Regions from separate parts of the Jeotgalicoccus sp. FSL K6-3177 genome, predicted to be linked through region 1. Evidence: predicted binding sites of a transcription regulator. Region 1 holds the regulator's gene; each other region holds the start of a gene.
The links. Region 1 encodes CtsR, which represses protease genes until heat stress. Its sites were predicted from a motif close to ATGGTCAATAAAGGTCAAACA; they were not measured.
Positions count from the first base shown of each region.

Region 2: the regulator CtsR is predicted to act here: its motif matches at 5,487-5,507, upstream of MHH58_RS02080 (ATP-dependent Clp protease ATP-binding subunit).
Region 3: the regulator CtsR is predicted to act here: its motif matches at 4,518-4,538, upstream of clpB (ATP-dependent chaperone ClpB).

Region 1 is NZ_JBBOSK010000001.1:2,229,854-2,240,846, forward strand. Features, by position in the region: gene MHH58_RS11390 (anthranilate synthase component I family protein) at 1-1,269, shown strand, start outside; gene MHH58_RS11395 (ATP-dependent Clp protease ATP-binding subunit) at 1,322-3,769, opposite strand; gene MHH58_RS11400 (protein arginine kinase) at 3,772-4,782, opposite strand; gene MHH58_RS11405 (UvrB/UvrC motif-containing protein) at 4,775-5,287, opposite strand; gene MHH58_RS11410 (CtsR family transcriptional regulator) at 5,292-5,759, opposite strand; gene MHH58_RS11415 (NupC/NupG family nucleoside CNT transporter) at 5,975-7,186, shown strand; gene MHH58_RS11420 (IS3 family transposase) at 7,257-8,126, opposite strand; gene MHH58_RS11425 (transposase) at 8,135-8,668, opposite strand; gene MHH58_RS11430 (ZIP family metal transporter) at 8,741-9,550, opposite strand; gene MHH58_RS11435 (MurT ligase domain-containing protein) at 9,671-10,993, shown strand.
Region 2 is NZ_JBBOSK010000001.1:399,494-410,486, forward strand. Features, by position in the region: gene MHH58_RS02055 (MDR family MFS transporter) at 1-1,330, shown strand, start outside; gene MHH58_RS02060 (GRAM domain-containing protein) at 1,546-1,875, shown strand; gene MHH58_RS02065 (tRNA dihydrouridine synthase) at 1,987-2,961, shown strand; gene MHH58_RS02070 (DMT family transporter) at 2,974-3,990, shown strand; gene MHH58_RS02075 (VOC family protein) at 4,029-4,973, shown strand; gene MHH58_RS02080 (ATP-dependent Clp protease ATP-binding subunit) at 5,642-7,777, shown strand; gene MHH58_RS02085 (DUF2243 domain-containing protein) at 7,894-8,355, shown strand; gene MHH58_RS02090 (cytochrome c oxidase assembly protein) at 8,373-9,143, shown strand; gene ybaK (Cys-tRNA(Pro) deacylase) at 9,186-9,659, opposite strand; gene MHH58_RS02100 (NAD(P)-dependent oxidoreductase) at 9,760-10,398, shown strand; gene aldA (aldehyde dehydrogenase) at 10,471-10,993, shown strand, end outside.
Region 3 is NZ_JBBOSK010000001.1:719,575-730,567, reverse strand. Features, by position in the region: gene MHH58_RS03720 (nuclease-related domain-containing protein) at 269-1,249, opposite strand; gene clpB (ATP-dependent chaperone ClpB) at 1,891-4,479, opposite strand; gene MHH58_RS03710 (undecaprenyl-diphosphate phosphatase) at 4,642-5,466, shown strand; gene MHH58_RS03705 (metal-sulfur cluster assembly factor) at 5,515-5,811, opposite strand; gene MHH58_RS03700 (Cof-type HAD-IIB family hydrolase) at 5,947-6,768, shown strand; gene MHH58_RS03695 (DegV family protein) at 6,782-7,624, shown strand; gene MHH58_RS03690 (CoA-disulfide reductase) at 7,626-8,963, shown strand; gene MHH58_RS03685 (alpha-amylase family glycosyl hydrolase) at 9,010-10,443, opposite strand; gene MHH58_RS03680 (DUF1516 family protein) at 10,606-10,992, opposite strand.

The DNA.
Region 1 (10,993 bases):
GCGGAGAACGGTTTTCTTATGACCGACCTCGACACAGATAAAACGTTTACCTTCACCACTTTGCAGGAAGCACTTGATTATGCCGGAAATTATGTCGATGCATATACTGACAGCATTGACCTGCCGTTTAAAGGTGGCGCTGTCGGCTACATCAATTACGAGGCCGTGCAGGATCTCGCCGGCATTGAGCCGCGGAGTGTCGGCCGGCACGGTAATTATCAATTCGTTTTCACACGGACGCTGATTGCCTACGATCACCGCAAACAGCAGACTTCCATCATTTCTTTTGAAAATCCCGAACGCTTTGAAAGTGTTAAAGATACATATAACACTTTGAAAACACGTATCCATTCATTAAAAAAACAGCTGCAAAATAATATTCAGCTCGAGGATTTAATGCTCTCAAGAAGACAGGCGGAAAATCCGCAACTGACTTTTACAAGCAATTATCAGGAAGCTGATTTTAAAAGCGATGTCGATGTGATAAAAAATTATATCTGCCGCGGCGAAATAGATCAGGCCGTACTTTCCCAGCGCTTTGATACAGTGACGCAATGTTCGGGATTTGAGCTGTACCGGATTTTAAGAAACATCAATCCGTCGCCCTACATGTTTTATTTAAATTTCTCTAACGCAGAGCTGATCGGCAGTTCTCCCGAACGCCAGCTGCAGGTTAAAGACAAGATACTTGAAATTCATCCGATTGCCGGCACGAGAAGACGCGGTGCGACGCCGCAGGAAGACGAAGCAATCGCACAGGAACTGCTCTCTGATGAAAAAGAAATTGCCGAACATAAAATGCTCGTCGAATTAGCTTTGGATGAGTTTCGTAAAGTGTCAGTGAAGGACAGCGTTGAAGTCAGCCGCTATATGACAATCGGCCGCTTCTCCGAAGTGATGCATATTATCAGCGTTGTTAATGGAACCCTCCGAAACGATGTCTCACCGATTGAAGCTTTCTTCAATTCATTTCCGGCAGGCACGCTGACCGGTGCGCCGAAAACACGCGCCATGGAAATCATCCGCGAGCTCGAACCCGACAGCCGGGGTTTGTACGGCGGATGTATTCTGTATTACGGTTTCGACGGCAATATGGATTCATGCATTACGATACGGACAATGATTTTGGAAGACAATATAGTCAGCGTCCAGGCCGGCGCCGGTGTTGTTGCCGATTCCACTCCGGAAGGCGAATACCAGGAAACTGTCAACAAGGCGAGTGCGCTGTTCAACGCGATTAATCTTGCAGAAGAAGTTTTCCATTCTTAATTTATGTAAGTAAAACCCCAATCCTCAATTTCTTGAGCGATTGGGGTTTCTTTTATGGTTGTTCGACTGTATCAGCCGCTCTGTCTTTAGTCTCTACGGTAAATTCATCATTTTTATAATCTACTGTAACCAGCTTGTTTTCAAAGCTTTCACCGCTAAGCAGCGATTCACTGAGCGTATCCTCAATATTCTTCTGAATACTTCTCGCAAGCGGGCGCGCTCCGTATTCCGGATCGTAGCCTTCTTCTGCGATGCGTTCAGTCGCTTTTTCTGTCACTTCAATGTGAATGTTCTGATCGGACAGACGTTCGCGCAGCTGGTCAATCATCAGACTGACAATTTCTTTAAGATGCTCTTTCTCCAGTTTATGGAACACGATGATGTCGTCTACCCTATTAATAAATTCAGGTCTGAAAGTATTCTTAAGCTCTTTCATCATTGTGCTGCGTACATTTTCGTAACTTTCTGCAGCAGCTCCGCCGAAACCGACGAATCTCTGATCCTGAAGTTCACGTGCACCCACGTTTGATGTCATTACGATAATCGTGTTGCGGAAGTCGACTGTTCGGCCGTTGGAATCTGTCAGGCGGCCGTCATCCAGTACCTGAAGCAGCATATTGAAAACGTCAGGGTGCGCTTTTTCTATCTCGTCAAACAGTACAAGAGAGTATGGCTTTCTTCTCACTTTCTCCGTCAGCTGACCGCCGTCATCATAGCCGACATAACCCGGAGGTGAACCGACAAGCCGGGAGACTGAGTGTTTCTCCATATACTCACTCATGTCTACCCGGATCATTGCATCTTCCTCGCCGAACATCGTTTCGCTGAGCGCTCTGGCAAGTTCTGTCTTCCCGACACCTGTCGGTCCGAGGAAGATAAAGCTGCCGATAGGACGTTTAGGATTTTTAAGTCCTGCCCGCGCCCGTCTGACTGCTTTTGAAATAGATGTGACTGCATCGTTCTGACCGATGACACGTTCGTGTAAAATCGATTCAAGATTTAACAGTCTGTCCGATTCATCTTCTGCTATTTTAGCAAGCGGAATACCTGTAATACCTGCAACGACAAGTTCAATATCCGCCGGTGTTACCGACTGAGACGAGTCACCCTGCTCTTTTTTCCAGTTTTCCTCGCATTCTTTCACCTGGCGTTCGATTTTCGTCTGCTGATCGCGGTAATTCGCCGCCGCTTCAAATTCCTGGCTCTGCACTGCCGCATCTTTTTCTTTTTTCACAGTTTCAAGCTCTGTTTCGAGATCCTTTAAGTCGGGCGGCGCCGCATAGCTTCTTAATCTGACTTTGGAAGAAGCTTCATCGATTAAATCGATGGCTTTATCCGGCAGGAAGCGGTCCTGAATGTAACGGTCACTCATGCGTACTGCCGCTTCAAGCGCTTCATCTGTAATTGTCAGACGGTGGTGCGCTTCATATCGGTCGCGCAATCCTTTCAGAATAAGCACTGCATCGTCAGCATTCGGTTCATCAACCATTACAGGCTGGAAACGGCGTTCGAGCGCTGCATCTTTTTCAATGTGCTTGCGGAACTCATCGAGAGTTGTCGCACCGATACACTGCAGTTCACCGCGGGCCAGTGCTGGTTTCAGAATGTTTGAGGCGTCAATCGCACCTTCTGCACCGCCGGCGCCGATCAGTGTGTGCAACTCATCAATAAAGAGCACGACGTTACCCGCTTTATGAATTTCATCCATTACTTTTTTCATACGTTCTTCAAATTCACCGCGGTATTTAGTTCCCGCAACAACTGTACCCATATCAAGTGACATCACTCGTTTGCCTTTTAAGTTCTCAGGGATTTCATTGTTGATAATAGCCTGAGCCAGTCCTTCTGCAATCGCAGTTTTACCTACGCCGGGCTCACCGATTAAGACCGGGTTGTTTTTCGTTCTGCGGCTCAGTATTTCCACTACACGCGTAATTTCGTCCGCACGGCCGATAACCGGGTCGAGACGCTCTTCTCTCGCAATCTGCGTTAAATCACGGGCCAGCGAATCGAGCGTCGGCGTGTTCGTATCTTTTTCGACGCTGCTGTGCGACTGGAATGATTCGGGATTGCCGAGCATTTTAATAACAGCTGCCCGCGCTTTTGTAATGTTTAAATCCAGATTTGCCAGTACGCGTGCTGCAACACCCTCGCTCTCACGAATTAAACCGAGCAGCAGGTGTTCTGTACCGACAAAATTATGATGCAGTTTGCGCGCTTCATCCATCGACAGTTCGATAACCTTTTTAGCACGAGGCGTGTAATGTATCGAAGACGCTTTTTCTGTCCCCGTATTAATCAAATTATGAACTTCTTCATTAACCCGCTGTTCATCAATATTAAATGAGGCAAGAACTTTCGCTGCGATGCCTTCTCGTTCTTTGACCAGGCCGAGCAGCAGATGCTCCGTACCGATATTAGAATTTTTTAAGGTGATTGCTTCTTCCTGTGCATACGCCAGTACTTTCTGGGCACGCTCTGTTAGTTTACCAAACAGCATATTTATTTCCCTCCTAGTAATTCACGCATTAAGGCTGCCCGCGCACTTTCCGCGACAATACCAGGTGAATCGTCTTCTTCTGTATTTACACGTTCTTTCACAAAGGCCGGCTGTATAAGCTGAAACCATTCTTGAAAATTAAAATTTTCAAGTTCAATATACGATAGATCAAGACCGAGTTTCACATTGCTTAAATGCATCGACGCTTCTTTTAAAGACAGCTTGTAAGCATGTTGCAGAATGCCGAGTGAACGGTTAACTGCATCCAGTGTATCAAGTGTCATTAAATGCTGTCTTGCCATACGTTCTTCTTCGATTAAGCGATTCTTCAGCTCACTCAAATTATTAATAATGACTCTTTCTTCGAATCCGAGTGTTACCTGATTGGAAAGCTGGTAGACGGAACCCAGCGGTTCTGAACCTTCCCCGTATATACCACGCAGGGTAAATCCGAAACGTGTCAGGTTATTATGAAAACGCTGAATTTTGTTCGTCGCCGCGAGCGCCGGCAGATGCAGCATAACAGACGCTCTCATGCCGGTTCCGATATTGGTCGGACACGCTGTTAAATAACCGTACTGTTCATCAAATGCATATTCTATCTTTTCTTCCAATGTATCATCAACTGATTCCGCTTTATCATAAAGCGCCTCGAGAGTAGTATTTGTACCCAGCGCCTGTATGCGGATATGATCTTCCTCGCCGAGCATAATCGAAATATCTTCATCACCGTTAATAAATACACGAGTACCGCGTCTCGCAAAATTGGGGCTGATTAAATGCTTCTCAACAAGCAGCGCTCTGTCTTGCGCAGACAAACCGTCGAGAGAGGCCAGGCTGTAACCGGGCAGCATTTTTGACACCAGGCCTCCGAGCGCTTCGAGATCTTCATCATCTTCCAGCATATGGGTGAACGGTACGCCTTTAATATTGCGGGCGAGACGGATTCTGGATGACATTTCTATTTCTGTATTTACCGCATCACGAATCCACGTACTTGTATGTCTATTCATGCGCCCCACCGTCCTTCAGTTCCTGTATCTGATCGCGGATGACCGCTGCTTCTTCAAAAGCCTGTGTTTTCACTTTTTCCTGCAGTGTTCTTTCAAGCGTTTCGATATCGCGTTTCAACTTTAAAGTATCGTGCGCCTGCGACGGTATTTTCCCAATATGACGCTGCTGGTTGAGTTGTACACGTGTAACGATTTCCGGCACATAGCGTTCGAAATACTCGTAGCAGTGGCTGCATCCGAATAAACCGTTCTTCACAATACTTTGCAGTGTCGCACCACAGGTCGGGCAGGCATACTCTTCTGTTTCTGCCTGATCACGCTTTGAATTACCGGCAAGCATTTTTAACAGCGTTTGAATATCAAACGGATTATCTGTCTGGTTATAATTTATATCCATCGATTGATTGGCGCATTGTTCACACAAATACTGCTCCTGGTGAGTGAGCCCCGAACCTTTCGAAATATGAATTGCCGCTTCACGCTCGTTGCATATTTCACATTTCATATCATCACTCCTTAGCATAGAGTATAGCTGTAATTATACGGCGTAAAATTTTCGCTCTTAAAATATCTCTGTAAGGCAGCTCAAGCGATAAAATTTCGCGTTTCATCACTGCATCTATAATTTGTGCTTCTCTGTAAGTAATCACTTCGTTTTCATACATAGACTGAACCAGATGTTCTGCATTTAACTGAGAAATGTTTTCCCCGATTAAATTCTGAAGATGTGCAAGGTACTCGGTTTCAGAATGCACCTCCACCTTAGTGATTCTTATGTAGCCGCCCCCGCCGCGTTTACTTTCCACTACATATCCGTGTTCGTTTGTAAAACGGGTTTTTATGACATAGTTTAACTGTGACGGTACACAATCAAATTTTTCAGCGATGTGCGCGCGTTTAATCTCAACGGCTTCATTGCCAGACTGTTCAATCATATCTTTTAAATACTGCTCAATAATATCCGACATGTTACGCATATCATCACTCCTTCTGACCAACTTTGACTAAAGTATACAGGCTGTGCGTTTTTTTGGCAAATCTCTTGTTTATATTTTTAGAAATACCTTTCTTTCTGCAAACGTTTGCATTATAATAATTCGGTATCGCGTTTACGCGGCATTTACTTTATAATAAAATGGAAACATATACATAGAGTAAAATTTCATCTATCAATTTTTTGGAGGCTTTCATTATGAGTATTGTAATGGGAATAGTCGGTATACTATTCACCATCTTCCTGGCCTGGATTGCAAGTAGCAACCGCAAACTTGCGTTTAAGCACTGGAAAAACATTTTAGTATTACTTGTGCTGCAACTGCTTGCTGCATTCTTATTCTTGAGCACTACAGGCGGGCAGACGTTTATTCTGTGGCTGGCAAACGCGTTCGATAAATTACTGGGCTTCGCAAGAGAAGGCGGATTATTTGTTTTTGGCGACTTAATGACCAACAGCGAGGGCGAAGCGGTAGATGTATTCTTATTTAACGTTTTAGTGCCTATCATCTTCATTTCTGCGATTATTGGTATTTTATCATTTACGAGAATTCTGCCGTTCGTTATTAAAGGTATCGGTTTCCTTTTGACAAAAATTACAGGTATGCCTTACATAGAGTCGTACAATGGTGCAGCATCAATGATGCTTGGCCAGTCGGAAGTTTTTGTTTCTCTTAAAAACCAGCTACCTAAAATGACGACACAGCGTCTGTATACACTGTCGGCACAGGCAATGAGTTCAATCTCACTGTCAATCGTCGGCGCATTCTTTACAATGCTTGATCCGCAATACGTTATTATTGCTATTGTACTGAATCTGTTCGGAGTTTACATCATCGTGCATATCATCAACCCTTACGAAGAAGAAGTCGTTGACGGCGATGTTGAAATTTCAACAAACCCGGAAAAAGGAAAATCTTTCTTCCAGGTTCTTGGAGACTATATCATCGACGGCGGAAAAATTGTTCTTGTCGTAGGTGCAATGCTTATCGGGTTTATCGCCCTGATTGGTCTGTTAAACAATCTGTTCCTGTTAATTCCGGGTTCTAACTTATCATTCCAGGACATTCTCGGCTATATCTTCATGCCGATAGCATTCATGATGGGTATTCCATGGGCGGAAGCTCAGACTGCCGGTTCACTGATGGCGACAAAACTTATTACAAATGAATTCGTAGCTATTCTGGAATTCGTTCCGCTGGCAGAAACATTATCCGAGAAAACACAGGCAATGCTTTCAGTATTCCTGATATCATTCGCTAACTTCGGAAGTATCGGTATTATTGCCGGTTCTGTAAAAGGTCTTCACAACGAAAGCGGAGACAAAGTGGCGAAATTCGGTCTTAAACTAGTTTACGGTGCAACTCTTGTATCAATCCTGAGTTCTGTAATGATCGGATTCTTCTACTAAAATTTTAAATTATTAATAAAAAAACTCCGGAGGACAAATTGTAGTGAACCCAAAAAGTTGAACTTTTTGATTAAGCGATTTTATTAAAGGTATGTTTCCTGTAATTTACAGGAGACATGCCTTTTAATTTTGTTTTAATTCTATCATTATTATAGAAATCAATATATTGATGAATCGCAGATTCAAGCTCTGTATATGTTATGAACTGTTGTCCATAAAACATTTCCTGTTTAAGCAGCCCAAAGAAGTTCTCCATTGGAGAATTATCTAAGCAGTTTCCTTTTCGAGACATACTTTGAAATGTTTTATTTCTTTTAAGATGTCTCACCCATTTTTTATGCTGGTAGTGCCAACCCTGGTCCGAATGGACGGTCATTCGATAGTCTAATTCTGGTCTTTGTTCAATCAATTCCTCTAAAGGTTTTACAGCGATATCGAGCGTCGGTGCCGGACTGATTCTATAAGACAGTATTTCTCCACTGAAAACATCCATAAACGGTGACAAGTAAAGTTTTTCTCCTGATGCTGAAATATTGAATTGAGTCACGTCGGTCAACACTTTTTGATACGGGCGATCGGTTTTAAATCGGCGAGACAGTTTGTTTTTAGCAATTTTACCGACTGTTCCTTTATAGGATTTATATTGACGATTTCTATGTTTAAACTTTACGCAAAGCAATTGATACTGCCGCATCAAGCGTAGTACTTTCTTGTGATTTACAATGATACCTCTTTTTTTCAACGCCAAGCAGACCCGACGATAACCGTATCTGCGGTGACTTTCAGTCACAATATCCTTGATGGCTTGGACGAGCTCAGTATCTTTATTATTTTCTTCAGGTAAACGGTCATTCCAATACTTAAATACACTTTTAGCGATTTGCGCGGCCTCAAGTAACTCTTTAAGCATATAGAGACCTGTTTCCCTTAACTCTATCATCGCTCTGACTATTTCTTTGTTCGTTTGTCTCGAGCTAAGGATTGTAACTTTTTTTCTAGCGCAATGGCCACCTCAAGTTTACGGTTTTCTACTCTTAAACGTTCCAGTTCTTCACGTTCGGTTTCATTCAAAGTCTCTGATTTATTTCGTTTCTGTTTAGATGGCTGCTTCTTCATCGATTTAGAGGGCCTGCCTTTCGGTTTGTTTTCTAAACCTAGAATACCATATTGATTATATTTACTCTGCCACTGTGCAATGAGAGAGAAATTCGGGATATTAAAGATTTTAGCCGTTTCTCGGTAGGATAACTGATGGTCTAAGCGGTGTTGTAGTACTGTTAACTTAAACGATTTAGAGTAGATAGATTTCGTCATCCCAGCCGTCAGTCCCTGAACACCTTTATCTTTAAACTGCTCGACCCACGTTCTGATTAAGCTACGCTCTATATTATATTTACCCTCTAATAAGTTAAAGCCATCGTCACCCGTCAAATACTCATTAACTATTTTTATCTTTAATTCTATTGAATATCTTTTAGACATAACAAAGCACCCCTAAAGTTGAATTTGGAGTTCAACTTTAGGGGTGCACATCAAATCCTCCGGAGTTTTTTTCTATCCTAAAGCGACATCCAGCACCATCATAATCACAAAACCGATCATAAAGGCAAATACCGCCACATCGGAATGACCATTTTTCTGCGTACTCGGGATAACTTCTTCGACGACGACAAATATCATCGCTCCGGCACCTGCAGCAAGTGCATAAGGCAGCACAGGTTCCATGAAACCGATTAAAAGTACACCAACCAGTGCAGCCATCGGTTCGACAATCGCGGACATCCAGCCCCAGAAAAACGCCCGTCTTCTGCTTGCTCCATCTCCTCTGAGAGGCATGGACACCGCAGTCCCTTCCGGGATATTCTGCAGTCCGATACCGATTGCCAATGTCAATGCGCTCAGCACCATAACCGGATCGTCACTTAAACCTGCTGCACCGAACAAAATACCGATAGACAGCCCTTCCGGGATGTTGTGCAGTGTGAGCGAAGTAATAAGCAGCGTACTGCGTCTCGAAGTTTTATAAGGCAATCCTTCCGCCATGTCATCACCGCGGTGACGGTGAGGTATCAGTTTATCGAATAAGTATATAAACAGCGCTCCGCCGAGAACGCCGACCAAGGCCGGGAACCATTCTCCAATCGGATTATCAGCGCTTGCTTCAATAGCCGGAGCAAGGAGTGACCAGAAGCTCGCCGCTATCATAATACCCCCGGCAAAGCCGAGTGTTATATTTAAAAAGTTTTCACTTACACCTTTTGTCAGGAATACAATTGCTGCACCGAGACCCGTCATGCTCCACGTAAATAAAGTGGCGAGCAACGCCTGCTGCCATGCTTCCAGACTCATAAAGAAATCTAACATGTTTACTCTCCTCAGTGATTAATATTGTTTATTATAACCCTTTTCAAAAAATTATAGTACCTAATAATACGGAATGTTATAATTGATACCCGAAGTCTAAAGTTAAAGGAGCGTATATGAATGTCACTCAAGTCCACTATAGCTAAGAACGCAGGTAAAATTACTCGTTATTTACTGACAAAGTTTACAAACGGAGGCAGCAGTCTGCCCGGTAAAATCGCTCTTTCCATCGATAAAAACCTGCTTCGCAACCTCGCAAAAAATTACGATGTTATCGTGATTACAGGAACAAACGGCAAAACTTTGACGACAACTCTGACAACAAATGTGCTGTCTAAAAAATACAAAAACATAATTACCAATCGTACAGGTTCTAATATGAAGCAGGGCATTGTCGGCGCTTTTCTGAATGCGCCCCGTTCTACAAAAGGTGCCATTGCGGTTCTCGAGGTAGACGAAGGATCTTTAAAAAATGTCGTTTCAGAACTTCAGCCTAAATTATTTGTACATACGAATATCTTCAGCGATCAGCTCGACCGTTACGGCACGACAGGTAAAATATATGACCTGCTGACCGATGCAGCCCGCGAAGTGCCGGATGCAGCTATTATTGCTAACGGTGATCTGCCTCTGTTCAACTCGCAGACCCTGCCTAATCCGCAGAAGTTCTTCGGATTTGACACAGATATCGAATCAGGCGACAAAACTAAAGAAGATGCGCAATGTCCGAAATGCAGCCACACTTTAGAGTACCATCATTACACGTATGCCAACCTCGGTGACTACTACTGCCCGTCATGCGGTTTCAAACGTCCCGAACTCGATTACAAAGTCACAAGTGTACAGGAATTGAATGTTACACATTCAACATTCCAGCTGGATAATGATACGTACACGCTGCACAATGCAGGAATCTACAATATCTACAATGCTCTCGCTGCATACAGCGCCGGCAGATTCTTCGATGTATCACCGCCGGATATTAAAGATGCATTTCTGACGAACGAGCGCGTTTTCGGCCGTCAGGAAGTCATTATCGCCTATGATAAAAAGATTATCCTTAACGTCGTGAAAAACCCTGTCGGACTCAATCAGGTGCTGAATCTTGTTAAACTTGAAAAAGAGCCGTTTACGCTTGTCGCCCTGCTTAACAACCGTCCTGCGGACGGCGTCGATCTGAAATGGCTTGAAGATACAAACTTTGAATCGCTGGCCGATCTCGATATCGAGAAGATTATTACCGGAGGTATCGCAGTTGATACAATGACTGACCGTCTTGTTACAGCTGGCTTCGAAAGAGAAAATATCGATGCGGCAGGCAGCCTTGAGAGTGTAATTAAGTCAATTGAAAATGCACCGACAACACAAATTCATATGCTTGCAACATATACTGCAATGCTTGAAATCCGTAAAGCTCTTATAGAAAAAGGACATATAAAATAG
Region 2 (10,993 bases), 1.8 Mb from region 1:
TACGCTTTCCACAGTTCAATGGGTAGCGACCGGTTTCATGCTTGTCATGGCTATCGTCATTCCCGTATCCCCGCTGTTAATGGGCTGGTTTACGACGAGGCAGCTGTTTATCGGTACGATGGTCACATTTTTAATCGGTACCGTTGTCGCTGCGTTCGCGCCGACTTTTTCTGTGCTGCTCCTTGGCCGGATGATTCAGGCGATCGGAACCGGCTTGATTATGCCGATTATGTTTAATGTATTTTTACTGATTTACCCGCCTCATAAAAGAGGTAAGATTATGGGAATTGTCGGTCTCGTTATTATGTTTGCTCCCGCAATCGGTCCGACGCTGTCGGGTGTTATTGTGGAATACTTCGGCTGGAGATTTTTATTTATCTTCGTTATGCCGTTTACGGTTTTTTCAATTCTCTTTGCTTTGAAATACCTTGTAAATATTACCGAAATAACAAAGCCGAAAATAGACTGGATTTCACTCGTGTATTCAACAATCGGTCTCGGGGCAACGATATACGGCTTCAGCCATGCAGGAGAAAGTGCAGATGGCTTTATGACACCGTCTGTCTTTATTCCGATTATTATCGGACTCATTGGTATCCTGCTCTTTGTCCTCCGCCAGTTTAAGCTCGATGAGCCGCTGATGGATCTCCGGGTCTTTAAGTTTCCAATGTTTGCCCACGCAGTGGTGTTATTTGTCATTATTATTATGATGATGTTCGCGTCGGAATTAATTCTGCCTGTATTTATGCAGGGACCGATGGGTCTGACTGCAGCAGCGGCAGGACTTCTGCTCTTGCCGGGGAGTCTGCTGAATGGTGCAATGAGCCCGTTTATGGGAGCTTTATTCGATAAAGTCGGCCCGAAAGTCATGATGATTCCGGCAACGATTGTCCTTGCTGTGACGATGTTTATGTTCAGCAACCTGACAGCGGACACGCCGCAGTGGGTTATTATTGCAGGCTTTATGCTGATTATGCTGAGTGTATCTGCAACGATGATGCCTGCTGAGACGAACGGTTTAAACCAGCTGCCGAAACATTTATATCCGCACGGTACTGCTGTAGTATCGACCTTGCAGCCCTTGGCCGGAGCAATCGGCGTGTCGGTGTTTATCGGCCTGCTTAACTCGCGTCAGCAAAGCTATCTGGAAGGTGCAGCAAATCCTGAATCAGAAGCGGCAATGACAGCAGCGATGGTTTCGGGAGTAGAATTTGTTTACTTCCTTATCTTCATTATTGCATTAATCGCAGTAGTGATGTCCTTCTTCGTTTACCGTGCAAAACCGATCGAAGATTTGGTGCCGGCACCAGTTAAAAAAGACAATAATTAATGAATAATTTATGAAATCACTTCATTTTCGAAATGAAGTGATTTTTTTACGTGTATAATGTATATACAGTGTTCTGTAAAGGAGCGGGAATTATGAGTAAATGGTTTATGGGATTTCTAATCATTGTTATCGCAGGATTGCTAATTTTTACAATTATGATAGCATTAGGCGGAGTATAATACTTTTAAAAATATATAAAGTTGGGGTGAGGCATTATGAGGTTGAATAAAGGAGACATTGTACGTGCGGGCCATGCTCACATGAGACGTCCGATGAGAGGTGTCGAAGGACCTTTATATTTAACGAAAACAGCATTGTTTCACGAAGGCTCAGTTGGACCGTATATTGAATCGGTTGAAACGATTATTGATTTAAAAGATATTAAAGAAATTAAAACGAAACGCAGCATGGGCTTGATTCCGAATGTGATTAAAATAATTACTCACAATAACGATATATTCAAGTTCAGTGTGTTTAAACGGGAAGACTGGATTACAGCGATAAATAAAATGAGAAAAAAATTATATGCACCTGCAGAGGATTAGGTTCTGCAGGTTTTTTCATGACGATCACACTTTTGTGTAAAATGACTTTTTGTGGTAATATCATCATGGATAAAAATTCGAGATACTATAGATAAGAAGGTTTAAATATATATGAAAGAAAATTTTTGGCGTGAATTACCGCGTCCATTTTTTGTTTTGGCTCCGATGGAAGATGTCACAGATGTCGTTTTCCGTCACGTTGTCAGCGAAGCAGGACGTCCCGACGTATTTTTCACTGAATTTACAAATACAGAAAGCTTTTGTCATCCGGAAGGTGTACACAGCGTACGGGGACGCCTGACTTTTACTGAAGACGAGCAGCCGATCGTCGCCCATATATGGGGAGATAAGCCAGACCATTTCCGGGAAATGAGCATAGGAATGGCAGAGATGGGCTTTAAAGGCATTGATTTAAATATGGGCTGTCCCGTTCCAAACGTTGCGGCGAAAGGTAAGGGGGCAGGTCTCATCCAGCGTCCTGAAACAGCGGCGGAGATTATTCAGGCGGCAAAAGCAGGCGGTCTGCCGGTCAGCGTTAAGACGCGACTCGGCTATACTGAAATCGATGAGTGGAGAGATTGGCTGACACACGTATTTAAACAGGATATTGCGAACCTGTCTATCCATCTCCGTACGAGACGGGAAATGAGCAAGGTCGATGCGCATTGGGACTTAATCGGAGAAATTAAACAGCTGCGCGATGAAATTGCACCCGATACACTGCTCACGATTAACGGAGATATTCCGGACAGAAAAACAGGGCTCGAATTGGCAGAGAAATACGGTATTGACGGTGTTATGATCGGACGCGGGATTTTCCATAATCCGTATGCTTTTGAAAAAGAGCCGAGAGAACATACAAGCGAAGAGCTCCTCAGTCTGTTAAGACTGCATCTCGACCTGTTCGACAAGTATTCTAAAGAAGAATCACGTTTGTTTAAACCGCTGCGCAGATTCTTTAAAATATACGTGCGCGACATTAGAGGCGCAGGTGAGTTAAGACACCAGCTGATGAGCACGAATACAACCGATGAAGTCCGAGCTTTGCTCGATGACTTTGAAGCCGGAATGAAGTCGGCAGAATAACAGTCATCCCTTTTGAAAAAATCAAAAGGGATTTTTGCGTTGATAAATGATACGATTATATTCAAATATACAGAGGAAGTGAGCAAGATGTTGACTGCACTGCTCGGCGCTGCGATTGGAACCGGAATGTCCATGCAGTCAGCCATCAATTCGGGTCTCCGGACTTATGTGAGATCTCCATTTACTGCATCGATGATTTCATTTGTCATCGGTACCGTATTTTTAAGTATTATCGTACTGGTGAACGGTCTGCCGCTCACGCCGCCGCTGTCCGCCTTTACTGGCGAGCCGCTATGGATATGGCTCGGCGGGGTGTGCGGTGTTATCGCGCTGACGACGAACATATTTATCTTTCCTAAAATAGGAAGTGTGGAAACTGCGATTATGCCGATTATCGGGATGATTATTACCGGCATGGTCATCGATAATTTCGGCTGGTTTAACTCGATGATTCAGCCTTTCGGTCTGACGAGATTCCTCGGCGTTGTACTGATTTTTGCCGGGGTCTTTCTTGCGGTGGTCCTGCAGGATATTATGAAACAGCGCCGCTATAAACTTGAACCGGTGAATGATGAAATCAATAAATGGCCGTGGCGTGCGGCGGGCTTTACCGGGGGTGCACTGTTGTCAATTCAGGCAGCAATTAACGGCGAACTCGGCAGCGCTGTAAATTCACCATTTACGGCAGCCTTTATTTCTTTCTTTATCGGAGCGGCGACTTTAATTATCATTGTTTTAATAAGAGAAAAAACATTAATTCCAGTAAAATATCCTATTACAGAAAAAGCACCGCTCTGGGTCTGGCTCGGTGGAATATTCGGCGGATTTTACGTATTAATTAATATATTTCTCGTCGGTGAAATAGGTACGGGTCCGACCATTGTGCTGGTGCTGTTTGGTCAGATTACAGGCAGTATTCTCGTCCAGCAATTTGGTATGTTCAGATCGGGGAAAAATACAATTGTCCCGGTTCAGCTTGTCGGCCTGCTTGTTCTGCTTGCAGGTGTTGTGATGATTAATCTGTTTTAAGATTTATTTTTTAATATAACTATACGGAGGTTAATATTATGAAGACAATTTTAGGACATCACCATATTTCTATGCTGACGAAAAATGCTCAGGAAAATAACAAATTTTATACTCAGGTTCTCGGCATGCGCAGAGTTAAAGTAACCGTTAACCAGGACGATCCGTCAATGTATCATTTATTTTACGGCGATCAAAACGGTACACCGGGGAGTGAACTCACCTTTTTTGAAATGCCGATGGCAGCTCATACCAGACGAGGCACAAACGCAATTACGCGGATAGGGCTGTTCGTCAGGGGCGAGAGCAGTTTATCGTACTGGCAGAAAAGATTTGATGAACACGGTGTAGAGTATAGTAAGTCGGCAAATTACGGCGGAAGAAAATCTCTGCTTTTTGAAGACGGTGATGGACTGCGGCTGGCACTGCAGGCAGCAGAGGATGATGCAGTCAGCAGATTCGACAGCTGGAACGGCTCCGCTGTGCCGGAAGAATATCAGATTATGAGCATGGGGACTGTTGAAATGAGTGTCCGGCGAATTGAAAAAATGGAAAGAACACTGACGGAACTGTTCGATTACGTGAAAGTATCGGGAGATGACCATGAACGACTGTACCGGCCGGCGAATAGTGACGGACACAGTGAAATCCTTGTTAAATATAAAGACGGCGACCGCGAACGGCCGGGGCGCGGGAGCGTGCATCACCTCGCGATTAATGTAGAAGATGAAGAAACATTGCAGTACTGGCATGAACAGGTTGTTAAGAGAGGCTTCAGTTCAACAGGAGTCGTTGACAGACACTTCTTCAAAAGCTTATACTTCCGGGAATCCAACGGCATTATGTTTGAACTTGCAACAGATGGACCCGGGCTCGTGGGTACAACACCCGGCATTGAAGCGGGAGAAAAATTAGATCTGCCGCCATTCATGGAAGCGGACAGAGCTGAGATTGAAGCAAAACTGACTCCGATTGAAAAAGGATAAAAGAATATAGTGAAGTTAGTTTGGGCAGATATCCTTGATAAGGATATCTGTTTTTTTGTTGATGAGGTTGAAGCAGATGGCTGGTGGTGAGCAAGGTGGTGTAATTTTGGTTGACCTTGCTCATAATGAGCGTTGAAACGAGCAAGGTGGTGTAATTTTGGGAGACCTTGCTCATAATGGGTGTTGAAACGAGCAAGGTGGTGTAATTTTGGGAGACCTTGCTCATAATGGGTGTTGAAACGAGCAAGGTGGTGTAATTTTGGCTGGCCTTGCTCATAATGAGCAGTGAAACGAGCAAGGTGGTGATATTTTGAGAGACCTTGCACATAAGAAAGGCGAAAACGAGAAAGTAATTGGCTGCATGGAGCTTTATCAAGTCTTGAATATGGAAAGGCAACACATCGAAATGATTATCGATGAAAGATTGAGAGAAATGAGAAGATAGCAGCAATAGAAAAATTTCTACTAAAAAACACTTGAAAGTCAAAGAAGGTCAGTGTATAATAAATATATAAGGTCAAAGATAGTCAAACAAAGAATTTAATAAAAATAAAGAGTGAGCACCATATTTGAAAATATCTTTTAAGGCCTTTATACTGTATTTATAGTCAAATATAGTCAAAGTCAAAAGACTGTGAATACGAATATATCAATAGGAGGAAACACATATGAAATGTCAAAATTGCGGAATTAACGAAGCGAATGTAAACCTTGCAATGAATTTTAACAATCAAAAAATGCAGGTTCATTTATGTGACAGCTGTTTCCAGGATATCCAAGGTCAAATGATGAATTCAAATGACTTTTTTAAAGGATCACCTTTCGAAAATAATAATATGAACAATAAATATTTTAATGGACAAGGAAACAAAGGAACAAGTACACAAACAAAAGAACGTGAAAATAATCAGCGCGACGGGCTTTTAGACCAGCTCGGCAATAATATTTCAGACGAAGCAAGAGCAGGTAATATCGATCCTGTTATTGGACGCGACAAAGAAGTAAAACGTGTCGTTGAAACGCTGAACAGACGTAATAAAAACAACCCGGTATTAATCGGTGAGCCGGGTGTCGGTAAAACAGCAATTGCTGAAGGATTGGCACTGAAAATAGTAGAAGGCAATGTGCCGGCGAAATTAATGGACAAGGAAATTTACGTGCTGGACGTAGCATCGCTTGTTGCGAATACTTCAATGCGCGGTCAGTTCGAAGAGCGTATGAAACAGCTCATTGCTGAACTGAAAGAGCGTCAGGAAGTCATTCTCTTTATCGATGAAATTCACCAGATTGTCGGTGCGGGTTCTGCGGAAAGTTCACAGATGGACGCAGGTAACATTCTTAAACCGGCACTTGCACGCGGTGAACTGCAAATTATCGGTGCAACAACGCTGAAAGAGTACCGTCAGATTGAAAAAGATGCAGCGCTCGAACGCCGCCTACAGCCGATTATCGTTAAAGAACCGACTTTAGAGGAATCGGTTTTAATCCTTAAAGGAATTAAAGACCGCTATGAGAAGTTCCACGAAGTCAGCTATTCCGACGAAGTAGTTGAAGCGTTTGTGAATTTATCGCACAGATATATTCAAGATCGTTTCTTACCAGATAAAGCAATCGACTTAATGGATGAAGTCGGTGCACGGTTGAATCTCGCAAATGCAGAAAATGATACAGATTCAATCAAACAGAAACTTGAAAAAATTGCTGAAGAAAAAGACGCTGCGGCAGAGCAGGAAGATTATGAAACTGCAGCACGCTTGAAATATCAAGAACTTCAGCTTGAAAAACAGCTGGAAGCAGCAGCTGATGATCAGCAGGTTATGGATGTTGATGTATCTGACATTCAGCTTATAGTCGAAGAAAAAACAGGTATTCCTGTGACGAAACTGCAGTCTGAAGAACAGGCGCAGATGAGAGACCTCGGTACGAATTTGAGTGCTAAAGTTATCGGTCAGGACGAAGCGGTGGATAAGGTAGCGAAAGCTGTCAGAAGAAGCCGTGCAGGACTTAAATCGAAATACCGTCCAATTGGTTCATTCTTATTCGTCGGACCAACGGGTGTTGGTAAAACTGAATTAACGAAAGCACTTGCTGAAGAGTTATTCGGTACAAGAGAATCCATGATCAGACTCGATATGAGTGAGTACATGGAGAAACATTCTATTTCTAAAATTATCGGTTCACCTCCAGGCTATGTCGGTCACGAAGAAGCAGGACAGCTGACAGAGAAAGTGCGTCATAACCCTTATTCAATTATTCTTTTAGATGAGATTGAAAAAGCGCACCCTGATGTACAGAACATGTTCCTGCAGATTATGGAAGATGGCCAGCTGACAGACTCACATGGCAGAACAGTCAGCTTTAAAGAGACAGTGATCATTATGACAAGTAACGCTGGTACAGGTGATAATAATGTAAGCGTCGGCTTTAATGCGGATCAGCACGAATCGGTCAGCACGCTTGAAAACTTAAGCAATTATTTCAAACCTGAATTTCTGAACAGATTCGACGCGATTATTAACTTTAACGAACTGTCAGAGGATAACTTAATGGAAATTGTTGATTTAATGCTTAATGACTTGCAGGAAGCATTAGAGGAAAACGAAATTGAGATTTCAATTACAGATGACGCCAAGAAAAAACTCGTCAGCCTGGGTTACGACAAGCGTTTCGGTGCAAGACCGCTACGCCGTGTCATTCAGGATAAAATCGAAGATCAGCTGACAGATTTAATTCTGGAAGAAGATGAATTAAATAGTGTTAAAGCGCATATCAAAGACGGGGAAATTGTCGTTGTAAAAGCTTAATATAAATGAAAAACCTTAAATCCGCTCAGGATTTAAGGTTTTTTTGTTTATACGGGTTAATACATACAGTGCCAGGGTATTTTATATATAAATATTTATGCGAAAGAGGAATGTCTATGGCTCATCAAAACATTGATTCGCATCGGAGTAAAAACATATGGTCAGGTATTTTTTTAGGAATCGGCTTAATGGCGCTCGTCGATGAAATTATTTTTCACCAGCTTCTTCAGTGGCATCACTTTTACGATCATTCGACGACATTTATCGGTATTTTGTCTGACGGACTGCTCAATTCATTCGCCTTATTTGCCCTCGTAATCGGTTTCTTTATGTTTGCAGATTCACGCCGGAAAAAAGAAATGCACAAACGGCGGTGGATAGGAGGAATATTTACCGGACTCGGTATTTTCCAGCTGTTCGACGGTATTATAAACCACAAGCTGCTCCGAATTCACCAGGTGCGCTATGACGTTAATATACTGCCTTATGATTTAGCCTGGAATATCGCAGGTGCAATTTTCTTAATTACAGGGATTGTAATAATTTACAAGTCAAAACGCGAAAGCGCAGGTAATTAAGGATGCATCACATGAATATGACGCATTTTTTAATTCTTGAAATTATCGTCGCCGCGCTCGCGCTGGCTGCCTTAGTACTTTACCTTGCAGCCATGTACGCCTCCGGAAAAAAACATCAAAAGTGGAAATGGAGCAGGTATATCCTGTTTGCAGCAGGTGTAATTCTTTCAGCTGCTGCGCTGACAGGTCCGCTGGCGCGTTTGTCCCATATGGATTTCACTGTCCATATGCTAGGGCATTTGCTGCTCGGCATGCTTGGACCGCTTCTGATACTGCATGGTAAACCGATGACTCTCTTGATGAGAACTTTGAAAGTAGCCCATGCAAGAAAACTGAGTAAAATTCTGAATTTGAAGTATGTGCAATTTATCAGCAATCCAATTGTCGCTTCCGTACTGAATATCGGCGGCTTATTTCTTATTTATAAAACAGGATTATTTGAAATTATGCATACATCTGTATTCTTATTTGCACTTATTCATCTGCATGTCTTTCTTGCGGGCTATCTTTTTACGATGTCGATAATTTATATCGATATTGTGACTCACCGTTACACATTTTTATACCGTGCTGTTGTCCTGGTCTTGGCCCTCGGTTTTCATAAAATACTATCCAAAATGATATACGCTTCACCTCCAGAGGGTATAGCGCGGGAGGATGGCGAAGCGGGTGCTATGCTGATGTACTACGGCGGCGACATCGTTGACCTCGCACTGATAATTATCTTATGCTGGCAGTGGTATAAGGCTGCAGGAAGAGAGCATACTCGTTCATTAAAATTTTCTTAGATAACAAAGAGCTCTGACCTTCTTTTTGGTCAGAGCTCAATTTTATTCTGTAATATCAGCAAAATTACCTGCGGTGACTTGCAGTAAATCATCAGGAGCAAGTTCCATCTGCATGCCGCGCTTTCCAGCAGAGACGACAACTGTCTCCATCATTTCTGCTTGTGCTCCGATATAAGTCGGAAACAGTTTTTTCATGCCGACAGGCGAACAGCCGCCGCGGATATAGCCTGTCGTTCTCTCAAGATCTTTCATATGAAGCATATCGACTTTTTTGTTGCCGCTCGCTTTGGCAAATTTCTTTAAATCGAGCTCGGTTGAAGAAGGAATACAGCCGACAAGCACTCCTGTATTATTGCCGACAGCAACAAGGGTTTTATAAATTTTGTCGAACGGCACCCCCGCGTTCTCCTCATCTGTATGATCTTCATTCCAGGGATATTCATGCACTTCGTAGCTGATTTTGTTATTCTCAAGTACGCGCATGGCATTTGTTTTTTGGATTTTCTTTTTCTTCATATAGCTGCTCTCCTAATCAGTAAAAAGTATAGTTTCAAAAAGTAAGTGCAGGGTATACATAGATAGTATTTAAAATCATAACATAACCGGAGGGTTTTTAATGAAAATAGGAATCGTAGGCGCAACGGGTAAGGCCGGCAGTTTAATATTAGATGAAGCGGTCAGAAGAGGACATGAGGTCACTGCGATTGTCAGAAATGCTTCGAAGTTAAATAATGATAATGTGAAAGTAATAGAGAAAGATGTACATGATACATGGACAGAAGATTTTAAAGGACTGGATGTCGTCGTAAACGCCTTCGGTGCTCCGCTTGGTGAGAAAGATGCACACGTTGAAGCGGGCCGGGTGCTGATTAATGCGCTTTCCGGCACTGGCATCCGTCTGATTGTTGTCGGCGGTGCCGGCAGTTTGTATGTCGATGACAGCAGAACGATGAAAGTTATCGATACACCGAACTTCCCGGATATCTTTAAACCGACTGCGGGCGGACAGAGTGAAAATCTGGAAGAACTAGAGCAGACAACAAACCTAAAATGGACCTTTATCAGTCCGTCAGCAGAATTTGATGCCGAAGGAAAACGGACGGGAGCATATGAAACAGGTGCAGACGTGCTGCTTGTGAACAAGTCGGAAGAGAGCTACATCAGCTACGCTGACTTTGCAATCGCGGTCATGGATGAAGCTGAAAATGCGGAACATGTAAATGAACGATTCACTGTTGTTGCCGAGAAAGAGTAGTTAGCTGCTTTGAAAGTTTTACCGGAAATATAAAGGGAAGATAATGAGTAACATAATTTAGGAGGAGATTTTTTGATTCAGCATCAGTTATACATTGACGGGACCTATACGGATTCGACAGGAAAAGACTGGATTGACGTGATTAATCCGGCGACTGAAGCGGTAATTTCACGAACTCCGAAAGCGACAAATGCAGATGTGGACAAGGCGGTGCAGGCTGCAGCAAAAGCTCAGAAAGCATGGGAGCTCACGCCGAATATAGAACGCGGGAAAATCGTCCGTAAACTCGGGGATGCCATCGCAGACAGACGCGAGACCTTTATCGATTTGCTCCAGGAGGAACAGGGGAAAGATTACGATCTTGCTGGCGGGGAAGTCGATCTTGCGATTGATTATTTCCACTATATGTCGGAATGGGCGAGACGTATTGAAGGTGATGTTGTACCGAGCGACCGAGCCAATGAGAATATTTTAATTTACAAAAAACCAATCGGTGTTGTGGCAGGGATTAACCCCTGGAACTTCCCTGTCTTTATACTGGCGAGAAAAGTGGCGACTGCCCTCGTTACAGGTAATACGATTGTGCTTAAGCCGA
Region 3 (10,993 bases), 1.5 Mb from region 1:
GCGCCGGCGGATACACATGATACCCGTTCATGCCAACCCCAGTGCCCGCGGATACGCATGACAACCAATCATACAAACCCCAGTGCCCGCGGATACGCATGACAACCAATCATACAAACCCCAGCGCCCGCGGATACACATGACACCCGATCATACAAACCCCAGTGCCGGCGGATACATATGACAACCAATCATACAAACTCCAGTGCCGGCGGATACTTATGAAACCAGTTCGCGCCAATCCTCTCCTTACAAATCACCAAAATAATTATGAATGAATAATTTTATCTTTATATCTCTGCGTACTTCTTATCACGGATAACTGTTGATTAAAATTACTGTATTTCAAAGTATAATATGTAGAATTCCCTTTTTTAACACTGCAGCAATGTTTTTTCAAAGCACAAAATACAGTATTTTTATTAATTTTATAATCAATCAATTGCAGCAATGACAATCTCGTCATTGGATGACTAGGAAACAAGTATTTATAATCAAACATCGCTCGCACTAAATGGGTTTCATAGCTTTCTATGCTCCCGCAATCAGAGCATTTAAACTGAAATTTACCTTTAAGTAAATTAAAACTTGAGCAATGTCCGCAATATATCCCGTGTTTAAGTTCAGAAATATTAATAAAGTCAGCAGTGTCGGGCTTTGAGGTAATGGAATTCTTTATCAGCTGGACAATGTTTTTGGCATTATTTCCTATCGTCTCGTTTCGAAAACTCCTGAGGTAATTTTTCAGCTGAGTCCTCATCACTGCCTGATTATGCATTTTTTCATTGTCAGATGTAAAATTAAAATCATCATTCGGAAAAATAACTTTACTATCTGTATAAAAATCCAGAGAACTTTTATTTCCTAGACTCACTATTTTATTTTTCGCCCGGTTAAGCTGGATAAAAGGATCACTTTCCATCTGTCTGTTATTTTTATGCCAGCTGTTATTATCATACCTGTAATCTCCGGTGAGGTTTTTCACTTCGTTAACCACAATTCTGCTATCCATAACTATAATACTGTCGTACTGTGTTACCGAATTATTTATATGCAGGTAAAGATCTCTATGAATATATAAATTGTTATGCCCTATAAAATCAAATATTTCATCGTATAAACATTCTCCTTCAAATCCTTTTTCCAAATTAGACAACTGATATTTTTCATTGTTCGTCAGTTCTTTACGTTTGGAAAGTGCAATGTAATAAAGTAACTCGATTGGTTTTTCACGACTATTTAAAAACATTATTATTCCTCCTATAAAAAAAGTCCTCTTACCCTATATATAGGCGAGAACCCTGTTTTTCTTTTAAAAAAGTTACTTAAACACAAAAATAGCAAAACTGGTTTACTTTTTACACAAACAAGGTTATTTTTGTAATTAAATGTATGTACATATTTTGTATAAACTATATATTTAGTCGTTAGAACGAGGTATATTTAAATTTTGAGGTCATATAAATAGGTTTAGATTATTTTTTTAAATTTGGATTGATATGAAATTTGGTCATGCCAATCCAAAAGGTTCCGGATACATATGAAACCCAATCATACAAACCCCAGCACCGGCGGATACACATGACAACCGTTCATACAAACCCCAGTGCCGACGGATACACATGACAACCGTTCATACAAACCCCAGCGCCCGCGGATACACATGACAGCCATTCATACCAATCCCAGCGTCCGCGGATACACATGACACCCAATCATGCCAATCCCAGCGCCCGCGGATACTTATGAAACCAATTCATGCCAATCCCAGCGCCCGCGGATACATATGATACCCAATCATGCCGACCCGCCCTAGCAATCAGCGCCATCCACCCCCAAAAACAACAAAAAACCTCCTGAAATCAAAGTTTCAGGAGGTTTTCATCTTACTTACTCAATATCGAATACTAATTCATCGTTTATATAGTCTGCTTTAATATGCAGTCCTTCTGTCATATCGGCTGCAATGAGTTTTCTTGCGAGCGGTGTTTCGATATGTTTTTGAATAAACCGTTTCAGCGGACGTGCGCCAAACTGCGGTTCATAGGCGCTTTTAGCTACCCAATTTTTAACGCTTTCAGTTACTTCTAGAGACATGTGCTGTGCAGCAAGCCGTCTGTTTAAGTCTGCAATTAGACGGTCGACAATTGCGCCCATATTTTTCTGAGTTAGTGGACTGAACATAACAATGTCATCCATCCGGTTTATAATTTCAGGTTTAAAGTACTGATGCACTTCACTCATGACGATATCTTTCGTTTCATCGCTCAGTTCACCGTCGACAACTACTGTATCGAGCAGGTGCTGTGACCCGATATTCGATGTCATGATAATGATTGTGTTTTTAAAGTTGACGCTGCGGCCTTTGGAGTCAGTCAGACGGCCTTCATCAAGGAGCTGAAGCAGAATATTAAATACATCGGAGTGCGCTTTTTCCACTTCGTCCAGCAGAATAACTGAATACGGCTGGCGGCGGATTGCTTCTGTTAATTGACCGCCTTCTTCGTGGCCGACATATCCCGGCGGTGCCCCGATCAGTCTTGAAACCGAATGTTTCTCCATATACTCACTCATATCAATACGGATCATATGTTTTTCCGAGTCGAACATCGTTGCAGCGAGTGCTTTCGCAAGTTCCGTTTTCCCGACACCTGTCGGTCCTAAGAACAGGAAACTCCCGATTGGTCTGTCCGGATCTTTAATACCCGCACGAGCTCTGATAACAGCATCGGCAACGAGATCAACCGCTTCGTCCTGGCCGACCACACGCTCGTGAAGTATATCCGATAATTTAAGCAGCTTATCTTTTTCTGTTTCGACGAGTTTCGTTACCGGGATACCTGTCCACTGGCTGACGATAAATCCGATTTCCTCTTCGGTTACGACTTCTCTGATAATACGATCTTCATCGACTGAATTTTCCATTTCTGTTTCGTATTCAGCGAGTTCTTTTTCAAGCTGCGGCAGTTTGCCGTGGCGGAGTTCCGCTGCACGTTCCAGCTCATAGTTATTCTCCGCTTCTTCCAGTTCCTGACGTACTTTATCGACTTCGGCACGTTTGTCATTCACTCTGCCGATTTGTTCTTTTTCTTTCTCTACTTTGTTCTGCAGTGTTGCCTGTTCTTCTTTAATATCGCTGAGTTCTGTCTGCAGTTCTGCCAGACGATTGGCTGATACTGTATCTTTCTCGCCTTTTAAAGCTTGCTCTTCAATTTCAAGCTGCATCACGCGGCGATTAATCTGATCCAGTTCAGTCGGATTAGAGCCCATTTCTGTACGGATTGTCGCACTGGCCTGGTCCATGAGATCGATTGCTTTATCCGGTAAAAAACGGTCGGTAATATAACGGTCTGATAATTCTGCCGCCGCAACAAGCGCACGGTCGGTAATTCTTACACCGTGGTGCACTTCATAACGTTCTTTCAGTCCGCGGAGAATTGAAATCGTATCTTCGACGTCCGGTTCAGGCACCTGAACTTTCTGGAAACGTCTTTCAAGTGCAGAATCTTTTTCAATATACTCCCGGTATTCATTAATCGTTGTCGCACCGATACAGTGCAGCTCGCCTCTTGCGAGCATCGGTTTCAGCATATTTCCGGCATCCATCGCCCCGTCCGTTTTACCGGCACCGACGAGCATGTGTATTTCATCGATAAAGAGAATAATCCTGCCGTCGGATTCTTTAACTTCTTTTAATACTGCTTTTAACCTTTCTTCAAATTCACCGCGGTATTTCGCCCCCGCTACAAGTGATGTTAAATCGAGTTCAAATACTGTTTTGTCGAGAAGGCTTTCGGGCACATCTTTACGCACTATGCGCTGAGCAAGTCCTTCGACGATTGCTGTTTTACCAACACCCGGCTCCCCGATTAAAACCGGATTATTCTTGCGTTTACGGCTCAGTATCCGAATCGTATCGCGGATTTCCTCATCCCGGCCGATTACCGGGTCTACATTGCCGTTTCTCACCTCTTCGACAAGGTCGCGCCCGTATTTTTCAAGTACTTCATATTGGTTTTCCGGATTTTGTGTTGTCACATGATTTCCCCCTCTGATTTTCTTAATGATTTCTGTAATAATGTCCGCTTTATTTCCAACTGCTTCTTTTAATATATTATCTTCTTCAAGAGCTGCTAAAAGCAGGTGCTCCTGGGAGATAAACGAATCTTCCATGGCAGTCATCTGTTTTTCCGCACTGCTGTACAGCCGAGAAAAACCGCTAGACATATAGACACCGTATTCAACGCTGTCTCCGGTTACTGCATTATAAGTTTTTAATTTCCTGTCGTATTCTTTAATAATATCTGCTGTATTAATGTTTGCACGTTCCAGTATATCTGCACTCATGCTTTCATCTGCTGTCAGCATAGCTTTTAATACTGCTTCCAGTTCAATGGACTGCAGCTTAAGCTCAACTGAATACTGCTGTGCACGTTCGATAACGTTTTGTACTTTTAAAGTCATTTTATTAATATCCAATTTACTTCACCTCAGCTAAGTAAAATTAAGGTCATAAATGTTTGACCTTTTTTGACCATAACTTAATTATACTCTTTTTCTTCTTTAAATCAAGTAATTAATAGCAATATTGTCGAATTTATCATATATTTATTGATGGATATTTAAGGAGGAATTTTAAAGTTGGATATTATCACTACTATTAAATATGTATTTCTTGGTCTTCTCCAGGGGCTTACTGAACCGATTCCTGTGTCATCAAGCGGACACTTGGTCATTGCACGTGAACTGTTCGGCATTGAAGCTTCGGGCCTGTCGTTTGAAATATTTTTAAATACAGCTTCGCTGATTGCAATACTCGTTGTTTACCGAAAAGATATTATCAGTATTCTTCAAAATTTATGGAGATTTGTTTTTAAGGGTGCAAGAGATAACGACGCAGTGACCGATTTTAAATATACAATTTGTCTTATTATTGCTACGATTCCGGTCGGCGTTGCGGGTCTGTTATTAAAAGATGTAATCGGCGACAATATTTCTGTTGGTTTCGTCGGCGTTATGCTGTTATTTACCGGTCTTGCGCTCTGGTTTATTAAAAATAAACGCGGAGAAAAACGCGACGGTGACATCACTGTTAAAGACTCAATTATCGTGGGTCTCTCACAATGTATTGCTTTGACACCCGGGATCAGCCGCAGCGGAGCGACCCTTGTCGGTTCTATTGCAGTCGGCTTAAGTCAGAAGAATGCACTGCGTTTTGTATTCCTTTTATATATTCCAGTTTCTCTCGGTACAGCTTTGCTTTCTGTCGGTGACATAGTAAACGATCCGAATATGAATACTTTATGGCTTGCCTATCTGCTCGCCTTTATCGTAACGGTTATCGCAACATACTTTGCAGTTAAGTGGCTGCAGAATGTTATGGAAAACGGCAATTTGATTTATTTTGCTTATTATTGTTTTGTACTCGGCGCATTTTCAATCCTGTATCAGTTAATATGGGCATAAAAAAGACCGCGAAGAATATCTTCGCGGTCTTTCCTTTTGTAAATAGATTTAGCTGACGCCAAGTGCGATTTTTGCATAGCGTGTCATTTTGTCCTTATCCCATGGCGGGTTCCAGACGATTGCTATCTGCACATCTTTGACTTCAGGCAGTTCGAGCAGCGAGTGTTCTACCTGTCCCATAATTTGCGGTCCCATCGGGCAGCCCATTGAAGTTAAAGTCATTTCCACACCTGCGTTACCTTCGTCATCAAGGTTTACACCATAAACTAAACCAAGGTTCACTATATCTATACCAAGTTCGGGGTCAATAACATTCTCTAACGCACCGTACATGCTTTCTTCCATTGCTTTATCCAAACTTATCACTCCTTACTGTAGTGTATGTACCATAACTATAACAAAAATTATACATTCAATAAATATAAATGCTATTATTAAGAAGAAACATTTTAATTAAACACATACAAAAGGGAGATTTATATGGACAAGCATTTAATCTGTTTAGATTTAGACGGCACTTTGCTGACGGATGAAAAGACAATTACTCCGTTCACAAAAGAAGTGCTTACAACACTTAAGCAACAAGGGCACGAACTGATGATCTCTACCGGGCGTCCCTACCGGGCAAGTGTTCCATACTATAAAGAATTAAAAATGACGACTCCTGTCGTTAACTTTAACGGTGCATTTGTTCACCATCCGACCGATTTCAATTTCAAGATAAAACATGAAACTCTCGATCTTGATGTTACTAAAGAAATTGCAAAAAAAGTACCGGAACTCAATATAAAAAATATTGTTGCCGAAGTTAAGGATAATATATATATACACTATCACGACAGCGTACTGTTTGATGCTTTTAAAATGGGCGATCCTAAAATCAGCGTCGGCAATTTATACGAAACTGTAAATGAAGATGTCACAAGTATTCTCGTACAGGCTGAAGAATCTGAAATGCCTCACATACGGCAAACGCTTGATGAACTGTTTGCGGAAGTTATCGAACAGCGCCGCTGGGGTGCACCTTATCCGGTCCTTGAAATCATTAAAAAAGGTATCAATAAAGCTGTCGGTGTCGACTACGCCAGAGAGTTTTTAAATATTCCGGCGAACCGCACTATCGCTTTCGGTGATGAGGATAACGATACTGAAATGCTTCAGTATGTTGAGCACGGTGTTGCTATGAAGAATGCCATCGACGACATCAAAGGAATTGCAAACTACGTTACTGAAACAAACAACAACAATGACGGCATTGGTCATTTCCTGAATGACTTTTTTGACCTGCGCCTGAAATCTTAAGGGGGAAATAGTTATGAAACTTATAATCGACAGCTGTTCAGATCTGTCTCTCAGTAAAGCACAGGAACTTGATGCTGATGTTTTACCTTTAACGATACAGATTGAAGATAAAAGCTACCTCGATCAGCTTGAAATTACGAGTGAGGAAGTGATTCAGGCTATCAAAGACGGCAAGCGTCCGATGACCAGCCAGCCGAATCCGGATGCATTTGAAAAACTTTTCAAAAAATATACTGACCAGGGTGAAAGTGTTATTTACATCGGGTTTTCAAGCAATCTGTCAGGAACATTCCAAAGTGCTGTAATCGGCCGTGATCTAGTGCTTGAAGAAACACCTGACGCCGATATTACAGTTATCGACACGCAGTCTGCGAGCTACGGTGCAGGACTGATTGTCGAGCGGACAGCCGAATATATTGCCGAGGGAGATGACAAGGAAACGATTATCTCGAAAGTGAAGTCGGACCTTGAATATATCAGACATCTGTTTACAGTTAACGATTTGAACTATTTAGCTGAAGGCGGCCGTTTATCTAAAGGCTCAGCCTTTCTCGGCGGACTGTTAAACATTAAACCGCTGCTTCATATTGAAGAAGGGAAGCTGGTCCCTCTCGAAAAACACAGAGGTATTAAAAAAGTATTCAAACGCATGGTCGAACTTGCAAATGAAGAAGGTGCTTCCGGCCATGGACATATCGTTCATGCTGATGCAGAGAAATCTGCAAATGATTTAAAAAAGCAACTGCTTGAAAAGACCGGTCTTCAAACAATTGATATTTCCAGTATTGGACCGACAATCAGTTCACATACAGGCGACGGCACCATCGCCCTTTTCTATTTTAAAGACGGTAAATAATATGACTAGAGTTATAGTAGTTGGAGGTGTAGCAGGCGGTGCCACTGCTGCATCTCAACTCCGCCGTTTAAATCCCGATATAGAAATCGTTATTTACGAACGCTACCGGGACATCAGTTACGGTTCCTGCGGCATGCCGTATTATATCGGCGGCGATGTTGAAAAATGGGACAGCCTTACGAATATGACACCTGAGAAATTTAGAGATAGAAATATTTTTGTGAAGACGGAACACGAAATCACTGCTGTAAATTCTAAAGAAAATACAGTTACTGTATACGATAAAAACAGCGATACAGAGTTTACCGATTCGTATGATTACCTAATTTTATCTCCTGGAGGCTCACCGAAAAAACTACCTGCAGTAAAAGATGCAGCACAGACATTTTCACTGCATAAACTGGCAGATCTGGATTATATCGTGAAGTTTATAAAAGAGAATAATATTAAAGAAGCTGTCCTTGTCGGTTCAGGATATATTGGACTCGAAGTTACCGAGAACTTAACGAAGCGGGGCATTAAGGTCACAATGCTTCAGCACGATGAACAGATTTATAAAAATATCGAAGCGGATATGAACGGAGTACTTTATGAAGCCATGACCGAACAAGGCGTCACGCTGAAACTGAATACGGAAATTGACTATGTTGATGGCGGTAAAGCAGTATTATCAAAAGGTGAAACAATCGATGCACCGCTCATTATTACAGGTGTCGGCATCACACCGAACACAAAGTTTTTAAACAGCTCGAACATTACTTTAAAAGACGGTCTTATTCCTATTAATAAAAACGGACAGACGAATATCGATAATATATATGCGCTCGGCGATGCTGTGATGACTCACTTCCAGCATGTACCTGAGATGAATATCCAGTCCGCCCTGGCCTGGCCTGCTCACAGACTGGCCCATATTATTGCAAACCAGCTTGCCGGAGACCGTTCAATTACACACGAAGGCCTGCTCGGCACAAACATTGTGAAGTTTTTCGATTACAATATTGCGACTTTCGGTTTATCGGAAAAAGATGTCGCTGAAATTCCTCACTTTACAGTCGATCAGAAACAGAAAAATAAATCCGGCTATATGAAGGATGCCTCACCGATTCATATACGAGTCTACGTCTCTAAAGGCAGCGGACTTATACTAAGAGCTGCAGTCGTCGGGACAGAGGGTGTTGATAAACGTATCGATGTCTTATCGGCCCATACCCGTCTCGGCGGCACGGTATACGACTTAATTAATATCGAAATCGGATATTCACCGCCTTTCTCCAGTCCGAAAGATGTAATTAATATGATCGGTTATAAAGCGATTGAAAAAGCTGAAGACTTATAAATATTAAAAGCCGCATTCCGTTGAAGGAGTGCGGCTTTATTGTTATTTATTTTTCTCTGTCTTTCATTCTTTTTGCTTTATTTTTTCTGCTGCGGCTCGCTGCCACCCAGACAAAGACTGCAAATATACCAAAGATTAAAACTGCTGCGTATAAGTATCCATTGTTAAAGCCTGCTTCTTCAATTATCGAATACAGTTCTGTTTCTTCTCTGTCGAGCACAGTGATATATTCTCCATCATGCGGGCGAATCATATCTCCAATGAGCATACCGCTCAGTACTTTCCCTTCTTCTTCAGCTGTCTGCTCCATCGTATTACTTTTTGTTTCAGCTGTATTATTTACATTCAGTATGTAGTCCACATCAGCTGTATAATATTTAACCAGATACTGCCCGTCTTCGTTTAATATCGTCTCAGTTTCTGATTCCGGAGCCAGCATAATTTCGTGATTCCTGTAAACTACAGCGATATTCTCAAGATACTCAATAACTTCCTTATCGCTTCTGAAATCCATTTGCGGATGCACTTCCGGATAGCTGCTGCCGTTAAAGGCAACTTCTGTGCCGTATGTCATCGCACTCGGTCCGCGGTAGGCGTATAAATAGTTCGCCAGCTGTTGTATTCTCGTACCCGGAAACATATTTTGTTCTGCAGCACTGTGCGTGAATCTTTCTGAGAACCAGTGGTCTGCCATAATCAGCTGTTCATCTTCCGGAAATTCGGGAATTTCCTGATCAATGCCGCCGTATGTCTGTGCGAGATCAGCTCTGAATCCTTCTCTCGCTATAGTGTCAAACCCTTCAGCGGTTATTTCTTCAGTCGATAAAATCCCGTAAGTATCAATATTTTCAGGTAAAAATTCTTCAGCATTCAATCCATCCTGATTCACAAACATGCTGATACCGTCAACATCGTAAGTATCTGTAAATTCCTGAACCATTGCACGGTATGTTTCCTGGTTGCCGGCATCATTCAGGTCGATAATCTCCCGCCCAATATCTTCATAATATTCTTCCTGGATAGTATTAAATGCGGGAGTTTCCAGTGCTGTATAATCGTCTGTTGCAACAGCCGGCATATCGACAATGACTTTTAATTCAAGTTCATGAGCTTCGGCAAGCAGGTTTTCAAAATCTTCCGGACTGCCGTAGGCTTCAGAAATAGAGGCGTAATCTGTAACATCGTAGCCGAGATAATCATCTTCGGCACGTTCTGCCACCGGCGACAGCATAATTGTATTAAAGCCCATATCCTTAATATACTCGAGATACGGAACGATGCCGTCAAAATCCCCGCCGAACGGATAATAAGGATCTCCGTCTTCTGTTACGCCAACGTCATTTGACGTATTATTATTTAAAAAGCGGTCGACAGTAATCATATAAATTCTGTCATATGTATTCTCTTCGGCTGATACTGTATGACTGCTCATAAACAGCACTGCCAAAATCATGCTCACAAGCGCTAGTATTCTCTTCATAATTTTATCCTACCTTTTATTCGTATAGTAATCAGTATACTAAATTTCAGTTCTTTAAGACTCCGTTTCACTAATTGTTCATAAATTTTATTTTAACACAGAACATATAAAATACCGGCCCGTTAAAATTTAACAGGCCGGCATTAAGATTATTCATTTGTTTTAGAAGCTCAGCATACCTAGAGGCAGCATTGCACCCATAATAACTGTCGCAATAATAAGTACAAGACAAACAATTAAAAGCCCGGTCGCTTTTCTGGAGTTTTTCTTCAGTCTTACAATTGCCATTTCCATAAATCCAACTGAAAGAATACCAAGCAGCGCTTTAATACCATACTGCATGTGCGAACCTGCATTGCTGATGCCTTCCATATTACCGACGTAAACCATAATCCCGCTGAATAATACAAGCAGATAGAACACTCTCAGCACCATGTGCAGAATAAATGCCGGTTTGTTTTCAGCAGTATTATTCTTTTTGTACATAGCGTAAACAGCTATAAATAATATAAATGAAACAATAATAGCTGTCAGGTGTAAATGTAACATC